3 regions of the Hathewaya histolytica genome follow, and region 1 is predicted to be linked to each of the others. Evidence: riboswitches for the same ligand, from Rfam matches in the RefSeq annotation. Region 1 holds a riboswitch; each other region holds the start of a gene.
The links. Region 1 has a riboswitch for cobalamin ahead of FGL08_RS08985 (DUF4430 domain-containing protein). Riboswitches for the same ligand answer to the same signal wherever they lie in the genome.
Positions count from the first base shown of each region.

Region 1 (7,744 bases):
TAAGTGACGTGGTTCAAGCAGATAGAATAGAAGTATTATACGGAAGAGAATACATATACGATGAATTATTAGGACTAAGATTTAAAATAAATCCTTTTGCATTCTTCCAAACAAACACAAAAGGAGCAGAAAAACTATACAGCATAGTCCGTGATTTTATGGGAAACACAGAGGACAAAGTAGTGTTCGATTTATACTGTGGCACAGGAACCATAGGCCAAATAGTAGCTCCAAAAGCTAAAAAAGTAATAGGAATAGAACTAATAGAAGAGGCAGTAGAAGCAGCAAAAGAGAATGCTAAATTAAACAATCTTAACAACTGTACCTTCATAGCAGGAGACGTAGCAAAAGTAATAGGGAACCTAAAAGAAAATCCTGACACAATAATACTAGACCCACCAAGACCAGGAGTGCACCCAGTAGCACTAAAATACGTAACAGAATTTAATCCTAAAAATATAATCTACGTATCATGCAATCCAAAGAGCTTAGTTGAAGATCTAAAATACTTCATAGGCAAAGGCTATGTAGTGGAGAAAGTTAGGGGGATGGATATGTTTGCGCATACACCACATGTGGAGTGCGTGGTTAAGATAAAAAGGAAATACATTTAGAACCTTGAGAAATCAAGGTTTTTTTCTTGTATAAAGAATACCACATGTTATATCTGTGGTTCTAAAAAGCTTTTAGCTATGAGTAAAAAAAATAAAACCTTCAATGTAAAATGAAAGTAGGTTTGCCGACCACAATCATTAAACAAAGGAGGTATATCCAATATGATAATAGTAGTTTATAACACAACAAGTGGAATTGTAAATATCATATAGTTTTCGCACCTAAGTATAGGAGACAAGTAATATATGGGAAGATAAAAGGAAATATAGAACAATTATTAAGAAAGCTATGTGAACATAAAGGAGTAGAAATAATTGAAGCAAATGCGTGCAAAAGGAAAGAGTTCATTAATGATATTTGATAGGCATGCAAATTTAAAATATAGATACATAAATAGGCAATTTTGATGCAAGGGTATTATGTAGACACAGCTGGTAAGAATAAAAAAGCAAATAGGTGGATATAAGAAATCAAATACGAGAATATATAGCATAAGAACAGGTGAGCTTAAAAGAATATGTGTACCTGTTTATGTATAATCCTGACTTAATAACTTTATAAAAATTATAAATATAAAAAGCTTTCTTTTATATGTTAAAATAGTAGTATTAGTGGAATATATATCCTTTACGGTATGAAGAATAGTTTATATTTATACAAGAATATATATTACATAAAAATAAAAAAAGTATATATGGAGTTAAACTATGATTAATAATATAACAAGGTATTTTAAGAGTGCTTTAATTGCAAAAAATCAAGGAATAATAGATTTTAATAACTCAGATAATGGATATGGAATTATTGCAATGAAGAACTTTAATGATGGAATAGTTGATTTAGAGATTTTAGAAAAATTAATCCCTGATAAAAAAGATAGTAATGATAACATTGAAGTAATAATAATACCAAAAACTGTGAAAGTAAATTTTAATGACAGCAAGAAAGCGAATGAGAATATTAATGAACTTACAGGGATATTATATGTACCAGCAAGTATAAACTCTAAGGGAGAGTTAAAGATTAATGAGAAATATGATAAGTGGCCATGGATACCAAGAGAATTTCTAGAACCAATGATTGAACTACAGTTAAGTTTAGGAAAAGTAGATGATGTAGATAAATTTTTATCTGATACTACAGATAAAAGAGAGAAGCTAGAAAGTTGGAATGATTATGTAAATTACATAAAAGAATTTTATGCAGAAGTAACAAAATTTGAGTTTGATAAAAATTATATTGAAAGAGATGATTTAAACATATCATTTGAAGAAAATGTATATATCGTTTTAGACGATATGGTAAATGCATCATTTCAAGTAGAGCAATTATATAGTGATATATTAATTAATAATGAAGATAAGCCATTGTATGAGAAATTTATTACACCAGTTATTGAAAAATCTAAAAATTTAATACCAAATGATTCACATTTAAAAATGATAGAACATAAGGGACAAATGGGGGGAGAATATCCATTAGCAGAATCCCAAAGAGAAGCTGTAAATCATTTTTCAGAGTTAAAAGAAGGTGAAATACTAGCAGTAAGTGGACCACCTGGAACAGGAAAAACAACATTATTACAATCTATTGTATCAGATTTATATGTTAAAAATGCTTTGGAAGAAAAGAAAGCGCCTATTATAGTAGCATCATCAACTAACAATCAGGCTGTTACTAATATTATAGATTCATTTGGGAGTATTGCAGGAATAGGAATTAAAAATTTAGAAGGGCGTTGGATTGAAGGTGTTAATAGTTTTGCATTATATTTTCCATCTCGTAACAAAAAACATGAAGCAGAAAGACGAGGATATCATTGTACTAGTAATAAGGGTGATGCATTTGCGTTAAATATAGATTCACAAGATAACCTTTTAAAATCTAAAGAAAAAATGTTTAAGAGTGCATCTAAATATTTTAATAAGGAAATTAAAGATGTATGTGAGTGTAAAGATATAATTTATTCAGAACTTGTTAATATTGATAAAAGAAAAAATAATATTATAGAATTATTACATGAAATAAAAACAATAATAAAAGAAAATACATTAGAGAAATATATTGAAAACTTAGAGATAGATATATTGCATTATCTTAATAAGGAAAAAGAACTAAATAATTTAAATATAAACAATAAAGAAAATATATCAAAATACAGGAAAAGAATAGATGAGTGGAATAAAATATATATGAAAATTCCATGGTATATTAGAATCTTGAAAAGATTTAAGGGATTTAGAGATAAGATAAGTATTCGATTAAATATACACAAAGAATCATATGAATATGAAATTATAGGAGATGCTAATTCTTTAGAAGAAATTCTTTTTAAATATGCAAAAAGAATAGAAGAGATTAATTATGAAAATTTAGAAATAGAAAAAGAGTTAAAATGCGGAAGAAATATTATAGCAAGTAAAAAGGATGAGAAAAAATATATAGTAAATTTAAGAAGTCATATAAAGGAAGAATTTATGGAATTAAAAAGGTATAGCTGCGATATTTACTATTCAAATAGTGCTAAAGACATAGAAAAATTAGAAAGAAGAATTAATAAAGACTTAGAAGAATGCTCTTTAGTAAAGATAAATGAATATATAGATACACGAATTAGATATATTGAATTTTGGTTAGCCGTTCATTATTATGAGTGTAGATGGTTACTGAAAGAAGATTATATTACAGATAAACAAAGAGGGAAAAATTTTGCTAATGTAATAAAATCTTTATATAGTAGATTAGCTATGATTACACCTTGTATGGTAATGACATTTTTTATGTTGCCTAAGCAATTTAAGGTTTATTATAGCAATGAAAAAATAAGTAGTTATTTATATAATTTTATTGATCTTTTAATTGTTGATGAAGCGGGACAAGTATCGCCAGAAATCGCATCAGCATCTTTTGCGCTAGCTAAGAAGGCAATGGTAGTTGGAGATGAAAAGCAAATACCTCCTGTTTGGGGAATTAACTATGCGTTAGATAAAGCATTAGCTATAAGGAGTAATATGGTAAATAAGGATATAACTTTTGAAAATTTAATGGAATATGGTCAAAACTGCTCACAATCTAGTGTTATGAAAATTGCAGTTAATTCATGTTGCTATGATAAATATGAGAAAGGTCTTTTCTTAAGTGAACATAGAAGATGTTATAATGAGATAATAGAGTACTGTAATGCTTTAGTATATAAAGGAAGACTTCAAGCTTATAGAGGGTTAGGAGAAAAGGATAAAAATTATCCAATCTCTCAATATCCACATATGGGATATAAAAATATAGAGGTTAGTAATTCAGAGAAAAAGGGATGTAGTAGAGTCAATGTAAAAGAAGCAGAGGAAATTACAAAATGGTTATCAAGTAATTATCAGGAAATAGTGAATTCATATATAGAGAAAAATTATAATTTAAAAGAAAATGAAATAATAGCAATTATAACACCTTTTAAGGCACAAGTTGGTATATTAAAAGAAAAATTAAAGATGCATTTACCTAAGTATGCAAGGAATATTGATGTAGGAACAGTTCATACGTTCCAAGGTGGTGAAAGAAAGGTTATAATTTTATCAACAGTTTATGGTGCAAATGATGGATGTTTTTTTATAAATGAAAATGAGAGCTTAATGAATGTTGCCGTATCTAGGGCTAAAGATGCTTTTTGGATATTTGGATCTAGAAAGTGCTTAGATGAAAATGGAGAGAGCTCAAGTGCATTACTTAAGAAGTACGTTAATAAGGAGATAAAATAGAGTAATATAATTAGTTTTAAATATATAGTATATAAATTTTGAAGAATTACATTTATTATAATATATAAATATAAAGAAGGTTACGTTAGTATATAGGGGGTGAGGTGGGAAAATGAAAAGTGCAATATTAGAAAAAGGCCAAGAAACATATAGTTATCTTGGTGAAATTTTTAATGCTATAGATAATGAGCAGCTAAGATACAATTGGTTAATTACAGATTGTGAATGCTATCCTATAAATAAAAAATATGAAAACCTATTTTCTAAGGAATATATTTGGCTTACAGGTGAAGAACTTACAGATATTATAAATGAAGAGGATATGCAGTTTATTTGGGGAGTTTTTTCTGGATTTCCTAAAGAAAATAATCTTGAAGAAGTTTTAAAATATGATTTACCATTTGCAGATGGGTATGAGGGATTTTGGATAGATGATGTAGGAATTCAGCATCCCCTTGCTAGTATTGAAATTGTTCCTTGGGATAGTTCTCTTACATTATTTACTAGTAAACATGATGATCTAGTAGATAAGTTTAGAGCTAGTTTTCCTTTATCAGAAGATTTATATGCACAAAACACAAGAGATAATTCTGAAATTAATTATATAGAAAAGTTGTTAATAGAGGAATTAGGCAGAAGAAATATTGAACTTAATGAAAAAACATTACATCAAAAATATTTTATTTGGAATAAGTTATATTCAGAAAGAAAATCTTTAGTTAAAGATGAAGATATTATAATCTGTATAAATAAAATCTTAGATGAAAACTTAAAATAATAAATCTATACAAATACTTTATGAAAAGTATTTGTATAGATTACATTAAGTAATTATCAAAGATTAGTTATCTAAATGGAACAATTATAAATTAAGCGTTGTAGTGTTAAGTTATGAAGTTACATATGATATGGAAATAGTAATCTAGGAATAAAAGAAAAATATTTCAAGGTCTATTGTCTTATTTCCATAAATGATATATAATTCAGTTAAAACCAAATATTATAGACAAGAGGTTGATATTTAAAAATACATTAAAAGGGAATATGGTGCAATTCCATAACAGCCCCCGCTACTGTGAGAAGGACGAAAGCTTATTAAAGAACATATTTTTATGTTTTTAGTCACTGGTAATACTGGGAAGACTTAAGCAAGTAGAATGATTTCGAGTCAGGAGACCTGCCTTTATGTTTTGCTACTCAAGCAATGTCGGTGGGATCTTGACTTGATTATTTTAATGGAAGTAATAAGTATTTTTATTGTGACTTATTATTTATAATTAAGTTTTTAATAATCTGTTTTAAGAGAGAACCGAATTTCGGTTCTCTTTTTATTTTTTGGTTAGTGTGAAAATTTAACGCTAGCTATTTTAATAGACTATATAATAGTCAATAAAAAATTATAAAGGGGGAATAAAAATGAAGACCAAAAGTATGAAGGCAAAAAGAATCTTTGGTTTGTTATTGGTGCTGTTCATGATGATAATGGCAGTTCCTACATCAGTTTCAGCTGCTGTAACTGGAGAAATTTCTTTAGAAACAACACTGACTGATGGTGTTACACTAAAAGGCAGTAAAAAAACATTTGACGTTATGGCAAGACTAGATGGTAAGAAAATTCCAAGCGAGGTTACTCTCAATGGGGAAGAGGTAAAGCCAAACTGGGATGATCAAAACAAGACAAGCTATACAATTAAATTTAAACAGGAAGGCAAAAATATTGTTGTTGTAAAGGCTTCTGCTAACAATAAAACAGAAACTAAGACCTATGCAATTACATACAAAAAAGCTTTAGATGGTGAATTGATTGGTCATGCCACATGCACAGTAGAAGCATTAACCATTGGTAGAGGCTTTATAGTTGAACCTATAAGGGTTCCTCTTTATGAAGGAGAAAATTCTGCGCAGGTACTTGATCGTATTCTTACTGAAAAAGGCTTTTCTTATAACCATACTGGGAGATTAGAGAGCTCTTTTTATCTATCAATGATAGGAGATGGTGGAGTATTTAAGAAAGGCTGCAAGGATAATGAAAAAGCTCAAAAATTGAATGCTCCTATAAATATCGAGAATAAAGTTCCAAGTAATCTGAAAAAAATTTTGGAGAAAGAAGGACACTGGCCACCAGATGAACTATCTGATTCTAAATCTTTAGGAGAGTTTGATTATACTTTTATGTCAGGATGGATGTACGCTGTAAACAATGTATTCCCAAATGTAGGGTTTTCAGATTCTTATTTAGGTGATGGTGATGTATTGCGTGCACAGTTCACTTTATTTGGATATGGTTCAGATATTGGTGGTGGATATGCTATGGGTGGTGAAAGCACAGACTTTTATAAAGTAGCTAATAAAGATCAGTTGTTATCATTGCTTTCATCTATAAATTCAGATAAGAATAAAGAAGAAATACTATCAAAAGATTTGGTTAAAACAACATATGAAGAAGCAATGAAAGTAGCATCTCAATTAGATGCTACACAAAAATCAATAGATGAGGTTTACGCAAAATTAAATAAAGTTTTGAAGTAGATGTTACATTAAAATATAGGATCACTTTTGGGGAAGGGGTTAAATATGATATTTAACAAAGATATTAAGATAATAAGAAAAATAATATTTATAATTTCATTTATTGTTTTTCTCTTTTCAGGAATTAGTTTAATTAATGTGATATATAAATCACACAAGAATAAAAAATTAAACGATGAATTATCTAATACACTTTCCCAAATAGTTGAAAATCAATTAAATAAAAATAACACTGATAATAGAAATCTTATTCAGGAATTACTTGATATAAATAGTGATATAAAAGGAAGTATAAAGATTGAGAATACAAAAATAAATTATCCAGTAGTTCAATGTGAAAATAATGAATTCTATATTAAAAATGATATTAAAAAGAATGAAAGTAAGTATGGAACTATTTTTATTGATTATAGAAATAAATTAACTAGTAATAGTTTATCAGGACAAAATATAGTTTTATATGGTCACAATATGAAGGACGGAAGTATGTTTGCAGATTTAAAAGGTTTTCGGGATAGAGAGTTTTTTAATAATAACAATGTAATAGAATTAACTATATTTCCTGAAAAATATAAATTTCAAGTATTCTCCGTCCTTATTATAGAGGCGGACTTTGATTATAGAAAGACTTTCTTTAATAATAGTAAAGATATGGATAGCTATTTAAAAAGAATACAAAAGTCAGCATTATATTTTAAAGATACAGAGTTAAATTGTAAAGATACAATAATTACTTTATCTACTTGTTCATACGAGAGGGAAAATTCTAGGATTGTGGTTCAAGGAAAATTAATTAAGGATTAATAGTTATAAAAATTTAGGATGTTAATTAAAATGAGTAGAAATAT
Region 1 is NZ_LR590481.1:1,842,700-1,850,443, reverse strand. Features, by position in the region: gene rlmD (23S rRNA (uracil(1939)-C(5))-methyltransferase RlmD) at 1-614, shown strand, start outside; partial or broken gene FGL08_RS09000 (transposase) at 824-1,110, shown strand; gene FGL08_RS08995 (DEAD/DEAH box helicase) at 1,323-4,367, shown strand; gene FGL08_RS08990 (DUF2691 family protein) at 4,480-5,145, shown strand; cobalamin riboswitch at 5,362-5,566, shown strand; gene FGL08_RS08985 (DUF4430 domain-containing protein) at 5,784-6,896, shown strand; gene srtB (class B sortase) at 6,942-7,700, shown strand.

Region 2 (7,744 bases), 1.2 Mb from region 1:
AAAAGAACTCGCATTCTTTTGAGAAAAAGAAAAAACAATTCAAGTCAGTAAAATGCTTGAGCAAGTTGAAATCTCAATAGAAAATTGAAGAGTGTAAGGAAACTCCTCAGCTAAGGCTGATGAGTAAAATACTGCACGAAACAAGTTTCTAGCATTATTTTAAATTGAGAGTTTGATCCTGGCTCAGGACGAACGCTGGCGGCGTGCTTAACACATGCAAGTCGAGCGATGAAGTTTCCTTCGGGGAACGGATTAGCGGCGGACGGGTGAGTAACACGTGGGTAACCTGCCTCAAAGAGGGGGATAGCCTCCCGAAAGGGAGATTAATACCGCATAATATCTTTTTAATGCATGTTAGAAAGATTAAAGGAGCAATCCGCTTTGAGATGGACCCGCGGCGCATTAGCTAGTTGGTGAGGTAACGGCTCACCAAGGCGACGATGCGTAGCCGACCTGAGAGGGTGATCGGCCACATTGGGACTGAGACACGGCCCAGACTCCTACGGGAGGCAGCAGTGGGGAATATTGCGCAATGGGGGAAACCCTGACGCAGCAACGCCGCGTGAGTGATGAAGGTTTTCGGATCGTAAAGCTCTGTCTTCAGGGACGATAATGACGGTACCTGAGGAGGAAGCCACGGCTAACTACGTGCCAGCAGCCGCGGTAATACGTAGGTGGCAAGCGTTGTCCGGATTTATTGGGCGTAAAGCATGCGTAGGCGGATATTTAAGTGGGATGTGAAATCCCGGGGCTTAACCCCGGTGCTGCATTTCAAACTGGATATCTAGAGTGCAGGAGAGGAAAGCGGAATTCCTAGTGTAGCGGTGAAATGCGTAGATATTAGGAAGAACACCAGTGGCGAAGGCGGCTTTCTGGACTGTAACTGACGCTGAGGCATGAAAGCGTGGGTAGCAAACAGGATTAGATACCCTGGTAGTCCACGCCGTAAACGATGGGTACTAGGTGTCGGGGTTTCAATACTCCGGTGCCGCAGTTAACACATTAAGTACCCCGCCTGGGGAGTACGATCGCAAGATTAAAACTCAAAGGAATTGACGGGGGCCCGCACAAGTAGCGGAGCATGTGGTTTAATTCGAAGCAACGCGAAGAACCTTACCTGGGCTTGACATCCCGAGAATCCTGTGGAAACATAGGAGTGCCCTTCGGGGAACTCGGTGACAGGTGGTGCATGGTTGTCGTCAGCTCGTGTCGTGAGATGTTGGGTTAAGTCCCGCAACGAGCGCAACCCTTGTTGTTAGTTGCTACCATTAAGTTGAGCACTCTAGCAAGACTGCCTGGGTAACCAGGAGGAAGGTGGGGATGACGTCAAATCATCATGCCCCTTATGTCCAGGGCTACACACGTGCTACAATGGTTGGTACAGAGAGAAGCAAGACCGTGAGGTGGAGCCAATCTCACAAAGCCAATCTCAGTTCGGATTGTAGGCTGCAACTCGCCTACATGAAGCTGGAGTTACTAGTAATCGCGAATCAGAATGTCGCGGTGAATGCGTTCCCGGGCCTTGTACACACCGCCCGTCACACCATGAGAGTTGGTAACACCCGAAGTCCGTGAGGTAACCGTAAGGAGCCAGCGGCCGAAGGTGGGATCGATGATTGGGGTGAAGTCGTAACAAGGTAGCCGTAGGAGAACCTGCGGCTGGATCACCTCCTTTCTAAGGAGAAATCGAGAAGGCTATCGCCTTTTCGTAGCGAGCACTTACTCTGTTTAATTTTGAAGGACTAAAGTTCTTCAATTTTGTTCTTTGAAAATTGCACAATGAATAAATAAACTATAATTAACTGATTAATATAAATTAATTTAGTTACTCATGATAGGTCAAGTTAGAAAGGGCGCATGGCGAATGCCTTGGCACCAGGAGCCGAAGAAGGACGTGATAAGCTGCGATAAGCTGTGGGTAGCCGCACATAGGCTGTGATCCACAGATTTCCGAATGAGGAAACTCATATACCTAACGGTATATATCCTGAACTGAATACATAGGTTCAGGAGGGTAGACTCGGGGAACTGAAACATCTAAGTACCCGGAGGAAGAGAAAGAAAAATCGATTTTCTAAGTAGCGGCGAGCGAAAGGGAAAGAGCCCAAACCAGAAACTTGTTTCTGGGGTTGCGGACAGATCATAAACGTAGAGGCTATTGTAGTTGAAGTAAGCTGGAAAGCTTCACCATAGAAGGTAATAGTCCTGTAAACAAAACAAGAAGACTACAGATCTGATCCAGAGTACCACGAGACACGTGAAACCTTGTGGGAAGCAGGGAGGACCACCTCCCAAGGCTAAATACTACCTGGTGACCGATAGTGAAGAAGTACCGTGAGGGAAAGGTGAAAAGAACCCCGGGAGGGGAGTGAAATAGAACCTGAAACCGTGTGCCTACAATCGGTCGGAGCACTTTATATGTGTGACGGCGTACTTTTTGTAGAACGGGCCAACGAGTTACGATATGTAGCGAGGTTAAGCACTGAAGGTGTGGAGCCGAAGGGAAACCAAGTCTGAATAGGGCGAATTAGTTGCATGTCGTAGACCCGAAACCGAGTGATCTATCCATGGCCAGGATGAAGCGAAAGTAAAATTTCGTGGAGGTCCGAACCACGTTGGTGTTGAAAAACCATGGGATGAGCTGTGGATAGCGGAGAAATTCCAATCGAACTCGGAGATAGCTGGTTCTCCTCGAAATAGCTTTAGGGCTAGCGTCAGGTAATTAAGTAATGGAGGTAGAGCACTGAATGAGCTAGGGGGCTTCACCGCTTACCGAACTCTATCAAACTCCGAATGCCGTATACTTGTATCCTGGCAGTCAGACTGCGAATGATAAGATCCGTAGTCAAAAGGGAAAGAGCCCAGACCATCAGCTAAGGTCCCAAAGTGTAAGTTAAGTGGTAAAGGATGTGGGATTTCTAAGACAACTAGGATGTTGGCTTAGAAGCAGCCATTCATTTAAAGAGTGCGTAATAGCTCACTAGTCAAGAGATCCTGCGCCGAAAATGTCCGGGGCTAAAACTTACCACCGAAGCTATGGATGTACTATGTACATGGTAGAGGAGCTTTCTGCATTGGTTGAAGTCGTACCGAAAGGAGCGGTGGACGATGCAGAAGTGAGAATGTTGGCATGAGTAGCGAGAAATAGGTGAGAATCCTATTGGCCGAATATCTAAGGTTTCCTGAGGAAGGCTCGTCCTCTCAGGGTTAGTCGGGACCTAAGCCCAGGCCGAAAGGCGTAGGCGATGGACAATCGGTTGATATTCCGATACCGCCAAACTTCGTTTGACAAATGGGGTGACGCAGAAGGATAGGATATGCACACTGTTGGAGTGTGTGTTCAAGCACTTAGGCAGGCTAAGCAGGCAAATCCGTTTAGTCAATGCTGAGGTGTTACGAGGAGCGATCTTTTTCGCGAAGTATCTGATTCCACGCTGCCAAGAAAAGCCTCTATGGAGAAGTTTGGCGCCCGTACCGCAAACCGACACAGGTAGATGAGGAGAGAATCCTAAGGCCGGCGGAAGAATTGTTGTTAAGGAACTCGGCAAATTGACCCCGTAACTTCGGGAGAAGGGGTGCCTAGCGAAAGCTAGGCCGCAGTGAATAGGCCCAGGCAACTGTTTAACAAAAACACAGGTCTCTGCTAAAGCGTAAGCTGATGTATAGGGGCTGACGCCTGCCCGGTGCTGGAAGGTTAAGGGGATCTGTAAGCGTAAGCGAAGCAGTGAACTTAAGCCCCAGTAAACGGCGGCCGTAACTATAACGGTCCTAAGGTAGCGAAATTCCTTGTCGGGTAAGTTCCGACCCGCACGAATGGCGTAATGATCTGGGCACTGTCTCAACAACAAATCCGGTGAAATTGTAGTGCAAGTGAAGATGCTTGCTACCCGCAGTTGGACGGAAAGACCCCGTAGAGCTTTACTGTAGCTTAGCATTGAATTTCGGTATTGTCTGTACAGGATAGGTGGGAGACTTGGAAATACCTTCGTCAGGGGGTATGGAGTCATCCTTGGGATACCACCCTGACAGTACTGGAATTCTAACGAAAGGCCATGAATCTGGTCGTCGGACATTGTTAGGTGGGCAGTTTGACTGGGGCGGTCGCCTCCGAAAGTGTAACGGAGGCGCCCAAAGGTTCCCTCAGCGCGGTCGGAAATCGCGCGTAGAGTGCAAAGGCAGAAGGGAGCCTGACTGCGACACATACAAGTGGAGCAGGGACGAAAGTCGGGCTTAGTGATCCGGTGGTACCTCGTGGGAGGGCCATCGCTTAACGGATAAAAGCTACCTCGGGGATAACAGGCTGATCTCCCCCAAGAGTCCACATCGACGGGGAGGTTTGGCACCTCGATGTCGGCTCGTCGCATCCTGGAGCTGAAGTCGGTTCCAAGGGTTGGGCTGTTCGCCCATTAAAGCGGCACGCGAGCTGGGTTCAGAACGTCGTGAGACAGTTCGGTCCCTATCCGCTGCGGGCGCAGGAAATTTGAGAGGAGCTGTCCTTAGTACGAGAGGACCGGGATGGACTGACCTCTGGTGCACCAGTTGTCACGCCAGTGGCACAGCTGGGTAGCTATGTCGGGAAGGGATAAACACTGAAAGCATCTAAGTGTGAAGCCCACCTCAAGATTAGATTTCCCATGACGAAAGTCAGTAAGACTCCTTGAAGAACACAAGGTTGATAGGTGAGAGGTGTAAGCATGGTAACATGTGTAGCTGACTCATACTAATAAGTCGAGGACTTGACCAATATAGTTTTCATTGTGCAATTTTGAGAGAACAGTTCTTATAAAGAACAATTCTTTTAAAGGTAACTCCTCAGCTAAGCTGATGAGTACTGATCTAAAACGAAATCGAAGATTTCTGTAAATCAGCATCCGGTGGTAATGGCGTAAAGGTAACACTCCTTCCCATACCGAACAGGCAAGTTAAGCTTTACAGCGCTGATGGTACTGCAGGGGAAGCCCTGTGGGAGAGTAAGACACTGCCGGGTAATATATGCGGGAATAGCTCAGTTGATAGAGCGCCACCTTGCCAAGGTGGAGGTCGCGGGTTTGAGCCCCGTTTCCCGCTCCAAAGAACACTTTTAAGTGTTCTTTTTTTATTTTTAAAGTTTAGTTTAACATATAGACTTTAACTTTCTTAATTATTTTATAAAGTGTATATGTTAGGTATATTAACTTTAATATGTTTTTTACATATAGGTTTTAAAATATTTTTCAAGTATCTAATTTTTTTAGAAATTTGTTTTTATTGCAGAAATAGATTCTATGTGGTAGTATAATAGATAGTAATAATATAATTAAATAATTTATAAGTTTAGGTTCTATATAGATTAATAGGGAAAGTGGTGTAATACCACTACAGCCCCCGCTACTGTAATAGAGGATGAAACTCAAAATGTCACTGTATTTTTTAAAATTACGGGAAGACCGAGGAGTAAGTTGATTCTTAAGTCAGGAGACCTACCTAGATGTTATAAGTAACCTTCGGAGGGAAGTGTAGTACTTATTATGAGTGATAGATATTTCTTTAAATGTACTTTTATTCCTTTTGCTCACGATTATGAAAGCGTATCTCCAACCAATTTAAGGTTAGGAGATTTTTTATTCTAATTTTTCAAGAAGGGGGACGTATATAGTTGCTTTTAATAGATAGGTATGCATATACAAACAGATTAAAAGATGTTAATCCCATGATAAAATTTATATTTTGTACTATTATGTTAATATTCACTTTGATGAATAAAAGAATATATGTATTTTTACTACAATTAATATTTTTATGTTTTTTTACTCTATACACTGTAAGAATTCCTTTTAAAAATTACCTTAAACTTTTAGCAATTCCATTAACATTTATAATAATTAGTATTATTACAGTTATCTTTTCTATAGGCACAAATAAAGATTTATTTTTCACTTATATAAAATTAAAAAATTATTACATAGGTATAACTTATATAGGAATTAGTCAAGGTATACTGTTATTTTTCAAGGCGATATGCAGTGTGGAAGTTACTTATTTGCTAGCTTTAACCATACCTATGGATCAATTAATAACCGTATTTAAAATTTTGAGATTACCGAAGGTATTCATAGAGATTACTGTTCTAATGTATAGATTTATATTTATTTTTTTAGAGGAGCTAAAGGAATTATATGTAGCTCAAAATTTAAAATTTGGATATAGAAATATAAAGGTATCGTATAAATCCACTGCTTTACTAATTAGAATATTATTTATAAGAGTAATAAAGAGATATGAGGAATTAAATATATCTTTAGAAACTAAGTTATATAACGGAGAGTTTTATATATAATTTAAATATGTAGGTGATATTATGCTTAAACTAGAAAATTTATGCTATACTTACGAAGATGATACAATTGCACTAAAAAATGTATCCATAGATCTTGAAAATGGTAGTATAATAGGTATCATAGGCGCTAACGGAGCAGGGAAGTCAACTTTGTTTTTGAATATGGTAGGAATATTAAAACCTACTTCAGGAAACGTCTATTTTAATGAAGAAAAATTAAAATATAGCAAATCTTTTTTATATAATTTTAGAAAAGATGTAGGATTAGTTTTCCAAGATCCTGATAAACAGATATTTTATTCCTCTGTTTATGATGATGTAGCTTTTGCGCTTAGAAATTTAGGTATGAAAGAAGATATTATAAAAGAAAGGGTGGATACTGCATTAAAAGAGGCTGGAGCTATAGAGTTCAAAGACAAGCCTGTTCATTTTCTAAGTTATGGACAAAAAAAGAGAGTTGCTATGGCCGGAATTCTTGCTATGGATTGTAAGGTTATTTTATTTGATGAACCTACAGCTGGTTTAGATCCTGAGATGACAAAGTCTGTTAAAGAACTTATTTTCTCACTTTCACAAAAAGGAAAGAGAATAGTTATAACAAGTCATAATATGGATTTAATTTATGAAGTTTGCGATTATGTGTATGTACTAAATAAAGGAACAGTTATAGGTGAGGGAAAAGTTTTAGATGTATTTAAAAGAGATGAACTTTTAAAAACAGCCAATTTAGATGAACCATGGCTTTTAAAAGTACATAAGTATATGAATCTTCCCTTATTCCAAGAAGAAAATGAACTTTATGAGTATTGGAGGAAGAATTATGAGGATAGCAGTAATAGGTGTTAACCATAATAATGCCCCTATTGAGATAAGAGAAAAGGTAGCTTTTTCTGATGCAAAAAAAATTGATGCAATTAATTATATCCTTGATATGGGGATTGAAGAGGTTATAATATTATCTACTTGTAATAGAAGTGAGATTTATATTGTATCACATGATATAAATAATAGTATTAAAGATGTTGAAAAATTCTATTGTGACTATTTCAAAGAAAATACTATAAAGAATTATCTTTTTGTAAAAAGAGATGAGGAATCAGTAAGGCATATTTATAATGTGACTGCAGGACTTGATTCTATAGTTATTGGTGAAGATCAGATATTAGGACAGGTTAAAGATGCATTACAAACTGCCATAGAAATAGGAAGTAGTAAAAAGATATTAAACAAACTATTTAGAGAAGCGATAACAGCATCAAAAGAAATAAAAAGTAACTTGGGAATATCAGATATACCAGTATCTACAAGTTATATTGCTATTAAAAATTTAAAAGAGAATCTAGGAAGTTTAAAAGATAAAAAAATACTTTTAATAGGAGCAGGAAAAATCAGTCTTTTAGCTCTAAAGTATTTTGAAGAGGAAGAAGT
Region 2 is NZ_LR590481.1:599,017-606,760, forward strand. Features, by position in the region: rRNA gene FGL08_RS02740 (16S ribosomal RNA) at 161-1,675, shown strand; rRNA gene FGL08_RS02745 (23S ribosomal RNA) at 1,838-4,744, shown strand; rRNA gene rrf (5S ribosomal RNA) at 4,871-4,987, shown strand; tRNA gene FGL08_RS02755 (tRNA-Gly) at 4,995-5,070, shown strand; cobalamin riboswitch at 5,300-5,481, shown strand; gene cbiQ (cobalt ECF transporter T component CbiQ) at 5,636-6,316, shown strand; gene FGL08_RS02765 (energy-coupling factor ABC transporter ATP-binding protein) at 6,338-7,162, shown strand; gene hemA (glutamyl-tRNA reductase) at 7,137-7,744, shown strand, end outside.
Region 2: another riboswitch for cobalamin. It lies ahead of cbiQ (cobalt ECF transporter T component CbiQ); the one in region 1 lies ahead of FGL08_RS08985 (DUF4430 domain-containing protein).

Region 3 (7,744 bases), 900 kb from region 1:
AACAGATAGAAGTGGATTAGTTGCTGGATATGTTGGACAAACTGCTATAAAGACTAAAGAAAAGATTGATTCTGCACTAGGTGGAATTTTATTTATTGATGAAGCCTATGCACTAGCTCAAGATGCAGAAAGTAGTAATGGTTTCGGTAGAGAAGCTATAGATACACTAGTTAAAGGTATGGATGATAACCGTGAAAATCTTTTGGTTATACTTGCAGGATATAGTGAAGATATGGATAGATTCTTGGAGGTAAATTCAGGACTAAAATCACGATTTGCTAATGTAATAGAATTTAAAGATTATTCGGTAGAAGATCTTTTAAATATTACTGACAATATATTTAAAGAAAAAGGCTATGTTATTACTGAAGGTGCAAGAGTGAAGATGAGGAGTATATTTGAGCAAGCTTCAAAAGTTCAGGACTTTGGTAATGGAAGATATGTAAGAAACTTATTTGAAAAGACTGTTCGAAATCAAGCTGTGAGACTTGGAAATATAGAACACCTAACTAAGGAACATCTAGTTACAATCGAAGAAGAAGATGTTTTAGAAGTTAGTTTATAGGGGAGGGTGACAACATGGATAAACTTTTAAAAGCTATAAGTAATTTAATAGCAATTATTTACGGGGTACTTTATATACCTATTATTTTAATGATATTAATTTTTGCACCAATTAAGGGTATAGCAGATGGAGTTAAAATAATTCAAACAGGGTATACAGTAACAAACGACTATATTTCTTTAATTATAGCAATTTTAATATTAACTTATATTTCACTTAGATTTAGAAATTTAAGAAAGATGTATGTTATGTTTCCTTCTTTATTTGAAACAATTAAATTTTTAACAATAACTAATTTATTTGTAGCCCTTGGAGTAGAGGTGCTAAATTGGAGTTATATTACTTTAAATACTGGTAGACATAGGTTTGGAATAATAATATTTATAATTTCTTTAATACTTTGGAGAGTATTTATATCTGTTTATTATTCTAAAAATCCTATTGCAGACTTTATGCTAAGGGATGAAGAGAAAATGCAAAATTACAGCGAAGGGGTTTAGCTGGAAAGGAGATCATAATATGAAAAAGTTTAGAGAAGAAGAATTATCTGAAGAAATTGGAGTTTTTAGTGAACATGAAAGAACTAATATAATAGATGAAGCTGAAAAGAATATTAATGAAGAGAATTCATACAAAAGATTTGAAGAAAATGAAGAAAAAGATGCTTTTATAACTCCTTCTATGAAAAATTTTAGAAAGGTGATAGGTGTACTATTCTTACTTTTTATGGTTTATTTTGGGGCTTTAGCAAATAAAGTAGGTACTGCAAATTATAAAACAAATCTTGTATCAGGAAAGACTGAGAATGTTAAGGTTGGAGATATGCTAAGCAAAGAAACACTTAAGCTAGAACCAAAAGACTTTTCAATAGAATCAGCCACGGGATATGGAAAAATAGAGCTTTCTATATGGAATTTTTCATCTAAAGAAGATGGAGATTATGTTCAAGTTTTTGTAGATGGATCCCCCCATACTGAACCTTTTGCAATTAGGCATAAGGCTGTAAAGATTGGAGTACCTGATAAAGGAGTAATTCAAGTAAGAGGAATAAGAGATGGGAGCAATAATGGAATAACTTACGCAGTTTTCTTTAATAAAACAGGAGAAACTTATTTAAATACAGTTCCATTAAATGCATCAAATATCTATACTTTAAAAAATATAAAATAAAAACATAATTAAGAGAAAGTAATTATTCTTTACCTTCATAAATATTGACACCATCCTTTCAATAGTATAAACTTGTTATATAAATTTATTTATACGAAATTTATAGAAATTTAAAACTAAATAACATGTTTTAGGTGCCTTTATAGGTGAAAAGGGAATGTGGTTAAAGTCCACAGCAGCCCCCGCTACTGTAAATGAGGACAAACCTTGCAATGCCACTCATAAGATGAGGAAGGGTAAGGGGAGGAAGATTCATAAGTCAGGAGACCTGCCTAAAAGTTTTAGATTAGGAGCATTCGGAGGGAAATGCAAATCTAAGATATGAAATGTTAAATATTCTGTATATAAAAGGCATAGCATATTGAAAGATACTCTCGGCTCTAAAGGGCCGAGTTTTTTTATTTAATAAAACATATAATTTAAGGAGGGCTTTTCTTTGAAAAAGGCTATTTTAGTTGTAAGCTTTGGAACTAGTTATGAGGACACAAGAAAGTTGACTATTGAGGCTATTGAAAATAGGGTAAAAGAAACTTACGGTGATTATGAAGTGAGACGTGCTTTTACTTCTCATATTATAATTAGAAAACTTAAAAGAGTTTATGATATGCATGTGGACACTCCAGAGGAAGCATTAGAAAAGCTTAACAATGAAGGTTTTGAAGAAGTTATAGTCCAACCTCTTCATTTAATACCTGGTGTAGAATTTGATTATATTAAGAAAATATTAACTCATGGTTATAAAGATGCCTTTAAGAGAATAGAAATTGGAAGACCTCTAATATACTTTAAGGGTGAGGAAGAAGGCCATCCAGATGATTACACTCTTATGGTAGATGCCATAAAAGAGCAAATTAAAGATCATAAAAACATCCTTTTCATGGGTCACGGTACTGCTCATTATTCTAATGCAGTATACTCTTGTTTTCAATGTGTGCTTCATGATGAGGGCATAAGAAATGTTTATATTGCAAACGTAGAAGGCTATCCTTATATAAACACAGCTTTAGAGCGTATGAAGGTTGATGGGGTAAAGGAAGTTACTTTAATGCCATTTATGTTAGTTGCAGGAGATCATGCTCAAAATGATATGGCTGGTGATGATGAAGACTCTTACAAGTCAATTTTAGAAGCAGAGGGAATGAAGGTTAATATCTATATGCACGGTCTTGGTGAGAATAAAAAGATTCAAGACTTATACCTTCAACATTTAGATGATGCTATAGAAGGAAGATATAAAGAACTTGGAAAAAACCAAAAGGGAATGAAGTAAAGTATTTAATATAGAAAGTTAAATATAATTAATAAGGGAAAATAATTAAAGTGAGATAGAATTAAATCGGGAGATGAATTTCATATGGCAAGAATAATGTTTCAAGGTACTGGTTCTTCAGTTGGTAAGAGTATTTTAGTTACTGCTCTTTGTAGAATATTAAAACAGGATGGTTATAAAGTGGTTCCTTTTAAATCTCAAAATATGAGCCTTAATTCTTATATAACACTAGACGGTAAGGAAATGGGAAGAGCTCAGGTACTTCAAGCTTATGCTTGTGGTATGGAACCAGAGGCATTTATGAATCCTATTTTACTTAAACCTACAGGGGACAAAAATTGTCAGGTTATTGTAAATGGTAAAGTTCATTGTAATTGCACAGCCATGGAATATCATAAAATGAAACCTCAATTTAGCAAAATGCTAAAGGAACAGTTCGAGGAAATGGAAAAGGAATATGACGTAGTTGTAATGGAGGGTGCTGGTAGTCCTGCAGAAATTAATCTAAGAGATAATGACATTGTAAATATGGGTATGGCAGAACTTGTAGACGCACCAGTTCTTTTAATTGGTGATATAGATAAGGGTGGAGTATTTGCATCACTTGCTGGAACCATGGTTTTATTTAATGAAGAGGAGAAAAAAAGGGTTAAGGGAACTATTATAAACAAGTTTAGAGGAGATGTAGAAATTCTAAAACCAGGACTAACTATGCTTGAAGATATTATAAAAGTTCCTACTTTAGGTGTAGTTCCTTATTTCCGTTTGGCTCTAGAAGATGAAGATGGAGCAGTAAAATTAAATAAAAAGGTTACAGCACCTATTGATATTGCGGCTATTAGACTTCCTCATGTATCTAACTTTACAGATTTAGATGCTTTAAAAATAGAAGAGGATGTATCTGTTAGATTTGTAGAGGGACCAGAGGAATTTGGAGAACCAGACCTAGTTGTAATATTAGGTAGTAAAAACACCATAGAGGATTTAAATGTTATAAGAGAAAGTGGACTTGAACATAAGATTAAAGCTTACGGAGACAATGATGGTATGTTAATTGGAATCTGTGGCGGATATCAGATGTTAGGTAAAACTTTAAAGGACCCTTATCACACTGAATCTTCTATAGAAGAAATAGAAGGAATGGGACTTTTAGATATAGAAACAGTATTTGAAAAGGAAAAGGTAACTACAAGAGTTAAAGCATCTAATAAAGATTCTTATAGTTCTAACTCTATTTTTAATGGATTTAAGGGTGAAGTTTATGGCTATGAAATCCATATGGGAATTTGTAATTATGGAAAAGAAGCAACTCCACTATTTAATATCTATGAGAGGAATGGACTTAGCACAGAATGTGGTGATGGAGCTATAAATTCTAAGGGAAATATTATGGGAACTTATATCCATGGTATTTTTGATGGAGTTAGTTTTAGAGAAAATTTAGTAAACATTCTAAGAGTGAACAAAGGTATAGAGCCTAAAAAGTCTGAGATATATGAAAACATAAGAGAAAGAGAGCTAGATAAACTTGCAGATTTAGTTAGAAGCTCTTTAGATATGGACAAAGTATATGAAATTATAGAACAGAGTAAAAAATAAGGAAGTCGATAATATATGTTATATGCTTTAGATATTGTTCTTGCAGTTATTCTTGATTGGATTGTGGGAGATCCTTATGGATTTCCTCATCCTGTAATATACATAGGTAAACTTATATCCTATCTTCAAAAAAAAGGTAGGGCATTATGTAAAAGTAATAATGGGCTTAAAGCTTTTGGCGGACTTATTGTAATTATAGTAAGTACAGCTAGCTTTTTAATTCCTTTTATAATTCTTTATTTTACAAGGAATATATTATTGCTTCATCATATATTAAATATTTTAATTCTTTGGACTACTATTGCTTGTAAGTGTTTAAAAAATGAAGCAGTAAAGGTTTATGATGAACTTAGTAAAAATGATTTAAAAGAGGCTAGAGTTAAGCTTTCATATATAGTGGGAAGAGAAACTAAAGATCTTTCAGAGCATGAGGTTATAAGGGCAGATGTTGAAACTGTTGCTGAAAACACAGCAGATGGAGTTATTGCTCCTATATTTTATGCTATGATTGGTGGTCCTTATGGAGCAGCTTTTGCCATGATGTATAAGGGTATTAATACCATGGATTCTATGCTTGGCTATCTTACTGAAAAATATAAATACATAGGATTTTTTCCAGCTACAGTAGATGATGTGTTTAACTTTATTCCGGCTAGAATTACAGGAGTACTAATAGGATTGTGTGCACCTTTAGTTAATGGAAATATCATAGAAAGCTTAAAGATTATGATTCGTGATAGAAAAAATCATAAAAGTCCTAATTGTGCTTATCCGGAAGGGGCAGCAGCTGGAGCTATGAAAATTCAATTAGGTGGTACTAATACTTATTTTGGTGAAGTTATTTATAAACCAACTATAGGCGATAAGATTAAAGAGCTTTCAAAGGATAGCATAATTCAATGTGTAAGACTTATGTATGGTTCAGAAGCTTTACTAGTTTTCATTTATTTAACTATAATATTAATTTGGAGGGGATTATAGTGATACATGGTGGCGATGTATATACTCATGGTTTTATGGAAGGGCGAAAAATTATAGACTTTAGTTCTAACATAAATCCACTTGGTGTTCCCAAAAGTTTTATAGAACATTTAAATGAGGGATTAGAATCTTTGGTACGCTATCCAGATATTAATTATAGAAGGCTTAAAAACTCCCTTTCTAATTATTTGAATGTAAAAGAAGATAAAATACTCTTAGGTAATGGGGCAGCAGAGCTTTTAGATTTATCCATAAGTCTTTTAAAGTCAGTAACCCTATTAGTTCCCTCCTTTGCAGAATATGAACTTAGTGCTAAAAAGCACAATGTTTCTTTAAGTTACGTTTATTTTAAAGAAGAGAAGCTTAAGGAAGAGAAATCACATAGATTTTATGTAGACTATGATGAGGTTTTAGAAGGCCTAAAAAACACAGAGGGTATTATAATTGCAAACCCTAATAATCCTAATGGTTCAATTATAGACAAAGATAAATTTAAAATTATTTTAGACTATGCAGAAGCACATGACAAAATTATTATAATTGATGAAGCTTTTATTGAATTTACAGGAAGTAAGACTCATAGTTTATGTTCTTTTGTAGATGAGTATAATTGTATTTTTATAGTTAGAGCTTTAACTAAATTTTTCGGTATGCCAGGTATTAGACTTGGTTATGCCGTAACTTCTAATGTAGAATTTAAAAATAAAATATTAGAAAAGCAAAACCCATGGAATATAAATTCCTTTGCAGAGGTTGCAGGAACTTATGTGCTTTGGGATAATGAGTATATAGAAAAATCCTTAATATGGGTTCAATCTGAAAAATCTTATATGGATAAAGTTTTAAAAGAGATAGACTTTATAGAGAAAGTTTATATAACTTATGGTAATTTTGTTTTAGTTAAGTTAAAAGGTTTAACAGCAGAAGAATTATATGAAAAGATGCTTAAGAATGATATATTAATTAGAAGGGCAGATAACTATAAAGGATTAGATAATCATTATGTTAGATTTGCAGTAAAAGATAGAGAAAATAACGAAATTTTAATTAATACTTTAAAGTCACTTTAAATAAGGAGGGGTTACATGAAGGCTATAGTTCTTTCATCTAACAGTAGCGGTGGAGGAAAGACCACCTTGACTTTAGGACTTTTAAAAGCTTTAAAGAATAGGAAGTACAAGGTTCAGGGATATAAGGTTGGACCTGATTATATAGATCCTGCTTTTCATAGTAAAATTACAGGAATACCTTCAAGAAATCTAGACCTTTTCCTAATGGGAGAGAATGGAGTTAAGGCAAGTTTTTCAAGAGGAACTGGCAACTTAGGAGTAGTTGAAGGGGTTATGGGATTTTATGATGGAAAAGGCATAGATACTAGTTATTCGACTTATGAAGTTGCAAAGACTTTAAAGCTTCCTACAGTGCTTGTAATAGCACCTAAGGCACAGGTTGCAACTTTATGTGCAGAAATTAATGGTATTCTAAATTTTAGAGATGCTTCTATTAAAGGTGTTATTCTAAACAATATTAGCAGTAGCTACTATACTCTTTTAAAGGCTGCCATAGAAGCAAATTGTAATATTAAAGTCTTTGGATACTTACCCAAAGATGAGAGTCTTAAACTTGAAAGTAGGCACCTAGGATTAGTTCAGAGTAGTGAAATTGAAAATTTAGAAGAAAAGATACAACATTGCGCGACTCTTTTAGAAGAGCATGTAGATATAGATTCTCTTTTAGGAGAGTTTAAAGAAACAGAGAAATATGAAGATGATTTTCATATAGAAAATAAAAATATTAAAATTGCAGTAGCTTATGATAAAGCTTTTAGCTTTTATTATAGAGAAAACTTAGAACTTTTAGAAGAGGCTGGCACAGTTATATATTTCAGTCCGCTAAAGGATTCTAATCTTCCAGAGGATATAGATTTTCTATATTTAGGTGGAGGGTATCCAGAGGTGTTTTATGATGAACTTTCTAAAAATACTTCTATGTTAAATTCTATTAAAAATGCCTTAGATTCAGGCCTTAGAGCTTATGCAGAATGTGGAGGCATGATGTATCTTACAAAATGCATATTTAAAGATGAAAATGAAGAGGAAAAGTCACCATTAGTTAGTTTTTTTAATGGAAATGCTTACATGACAAAAAGACTTCAAAAC
Region 3 is NZ_LR590481.1:940,236-947,979, forward strand. Features, by position in the region: gene FGL08_RS04360 (AAA family ATPase) at 1-565, shown strand, start outside; gene FGL08_RS04365 (hypothetical protein) at 580-1,065, shown strand; gene FGL08_RS04370 (hypothetical protein) at 1,085-1,735, shown strand; cobalamin riboswitch at 1,851-2,025, shown strand; gene FGL08_RS04375 (sirohydrochlorin cobaltochelatase) at 2,172-3,005, shown strand; gene FGL08_RS04380 (cobyric acid synthase) at 3,090-4,604, shown strand; gene cbiB (adenosylcobinamide-phosphate synthase CbiB) at 4,620-5,585, shown strand; gene FGL08_RS04390 (pyridoxal phosphate-dependent aminotransferase) at 5,588-6,655, shown strand; gene FGL08_RS04395 (cobyrinic acid a,c-diamide synthase CobB) at 6,671-7,744, shown strand, end outside.
Region 3: another riboswitch for cobalamin. It lies ahead of FGL08_RS04375 (sirohydrochlorin cobaltochelatase); the one in region 1 lies ahead of FGL08_RS08985 (DUF4430 domain-containing protein).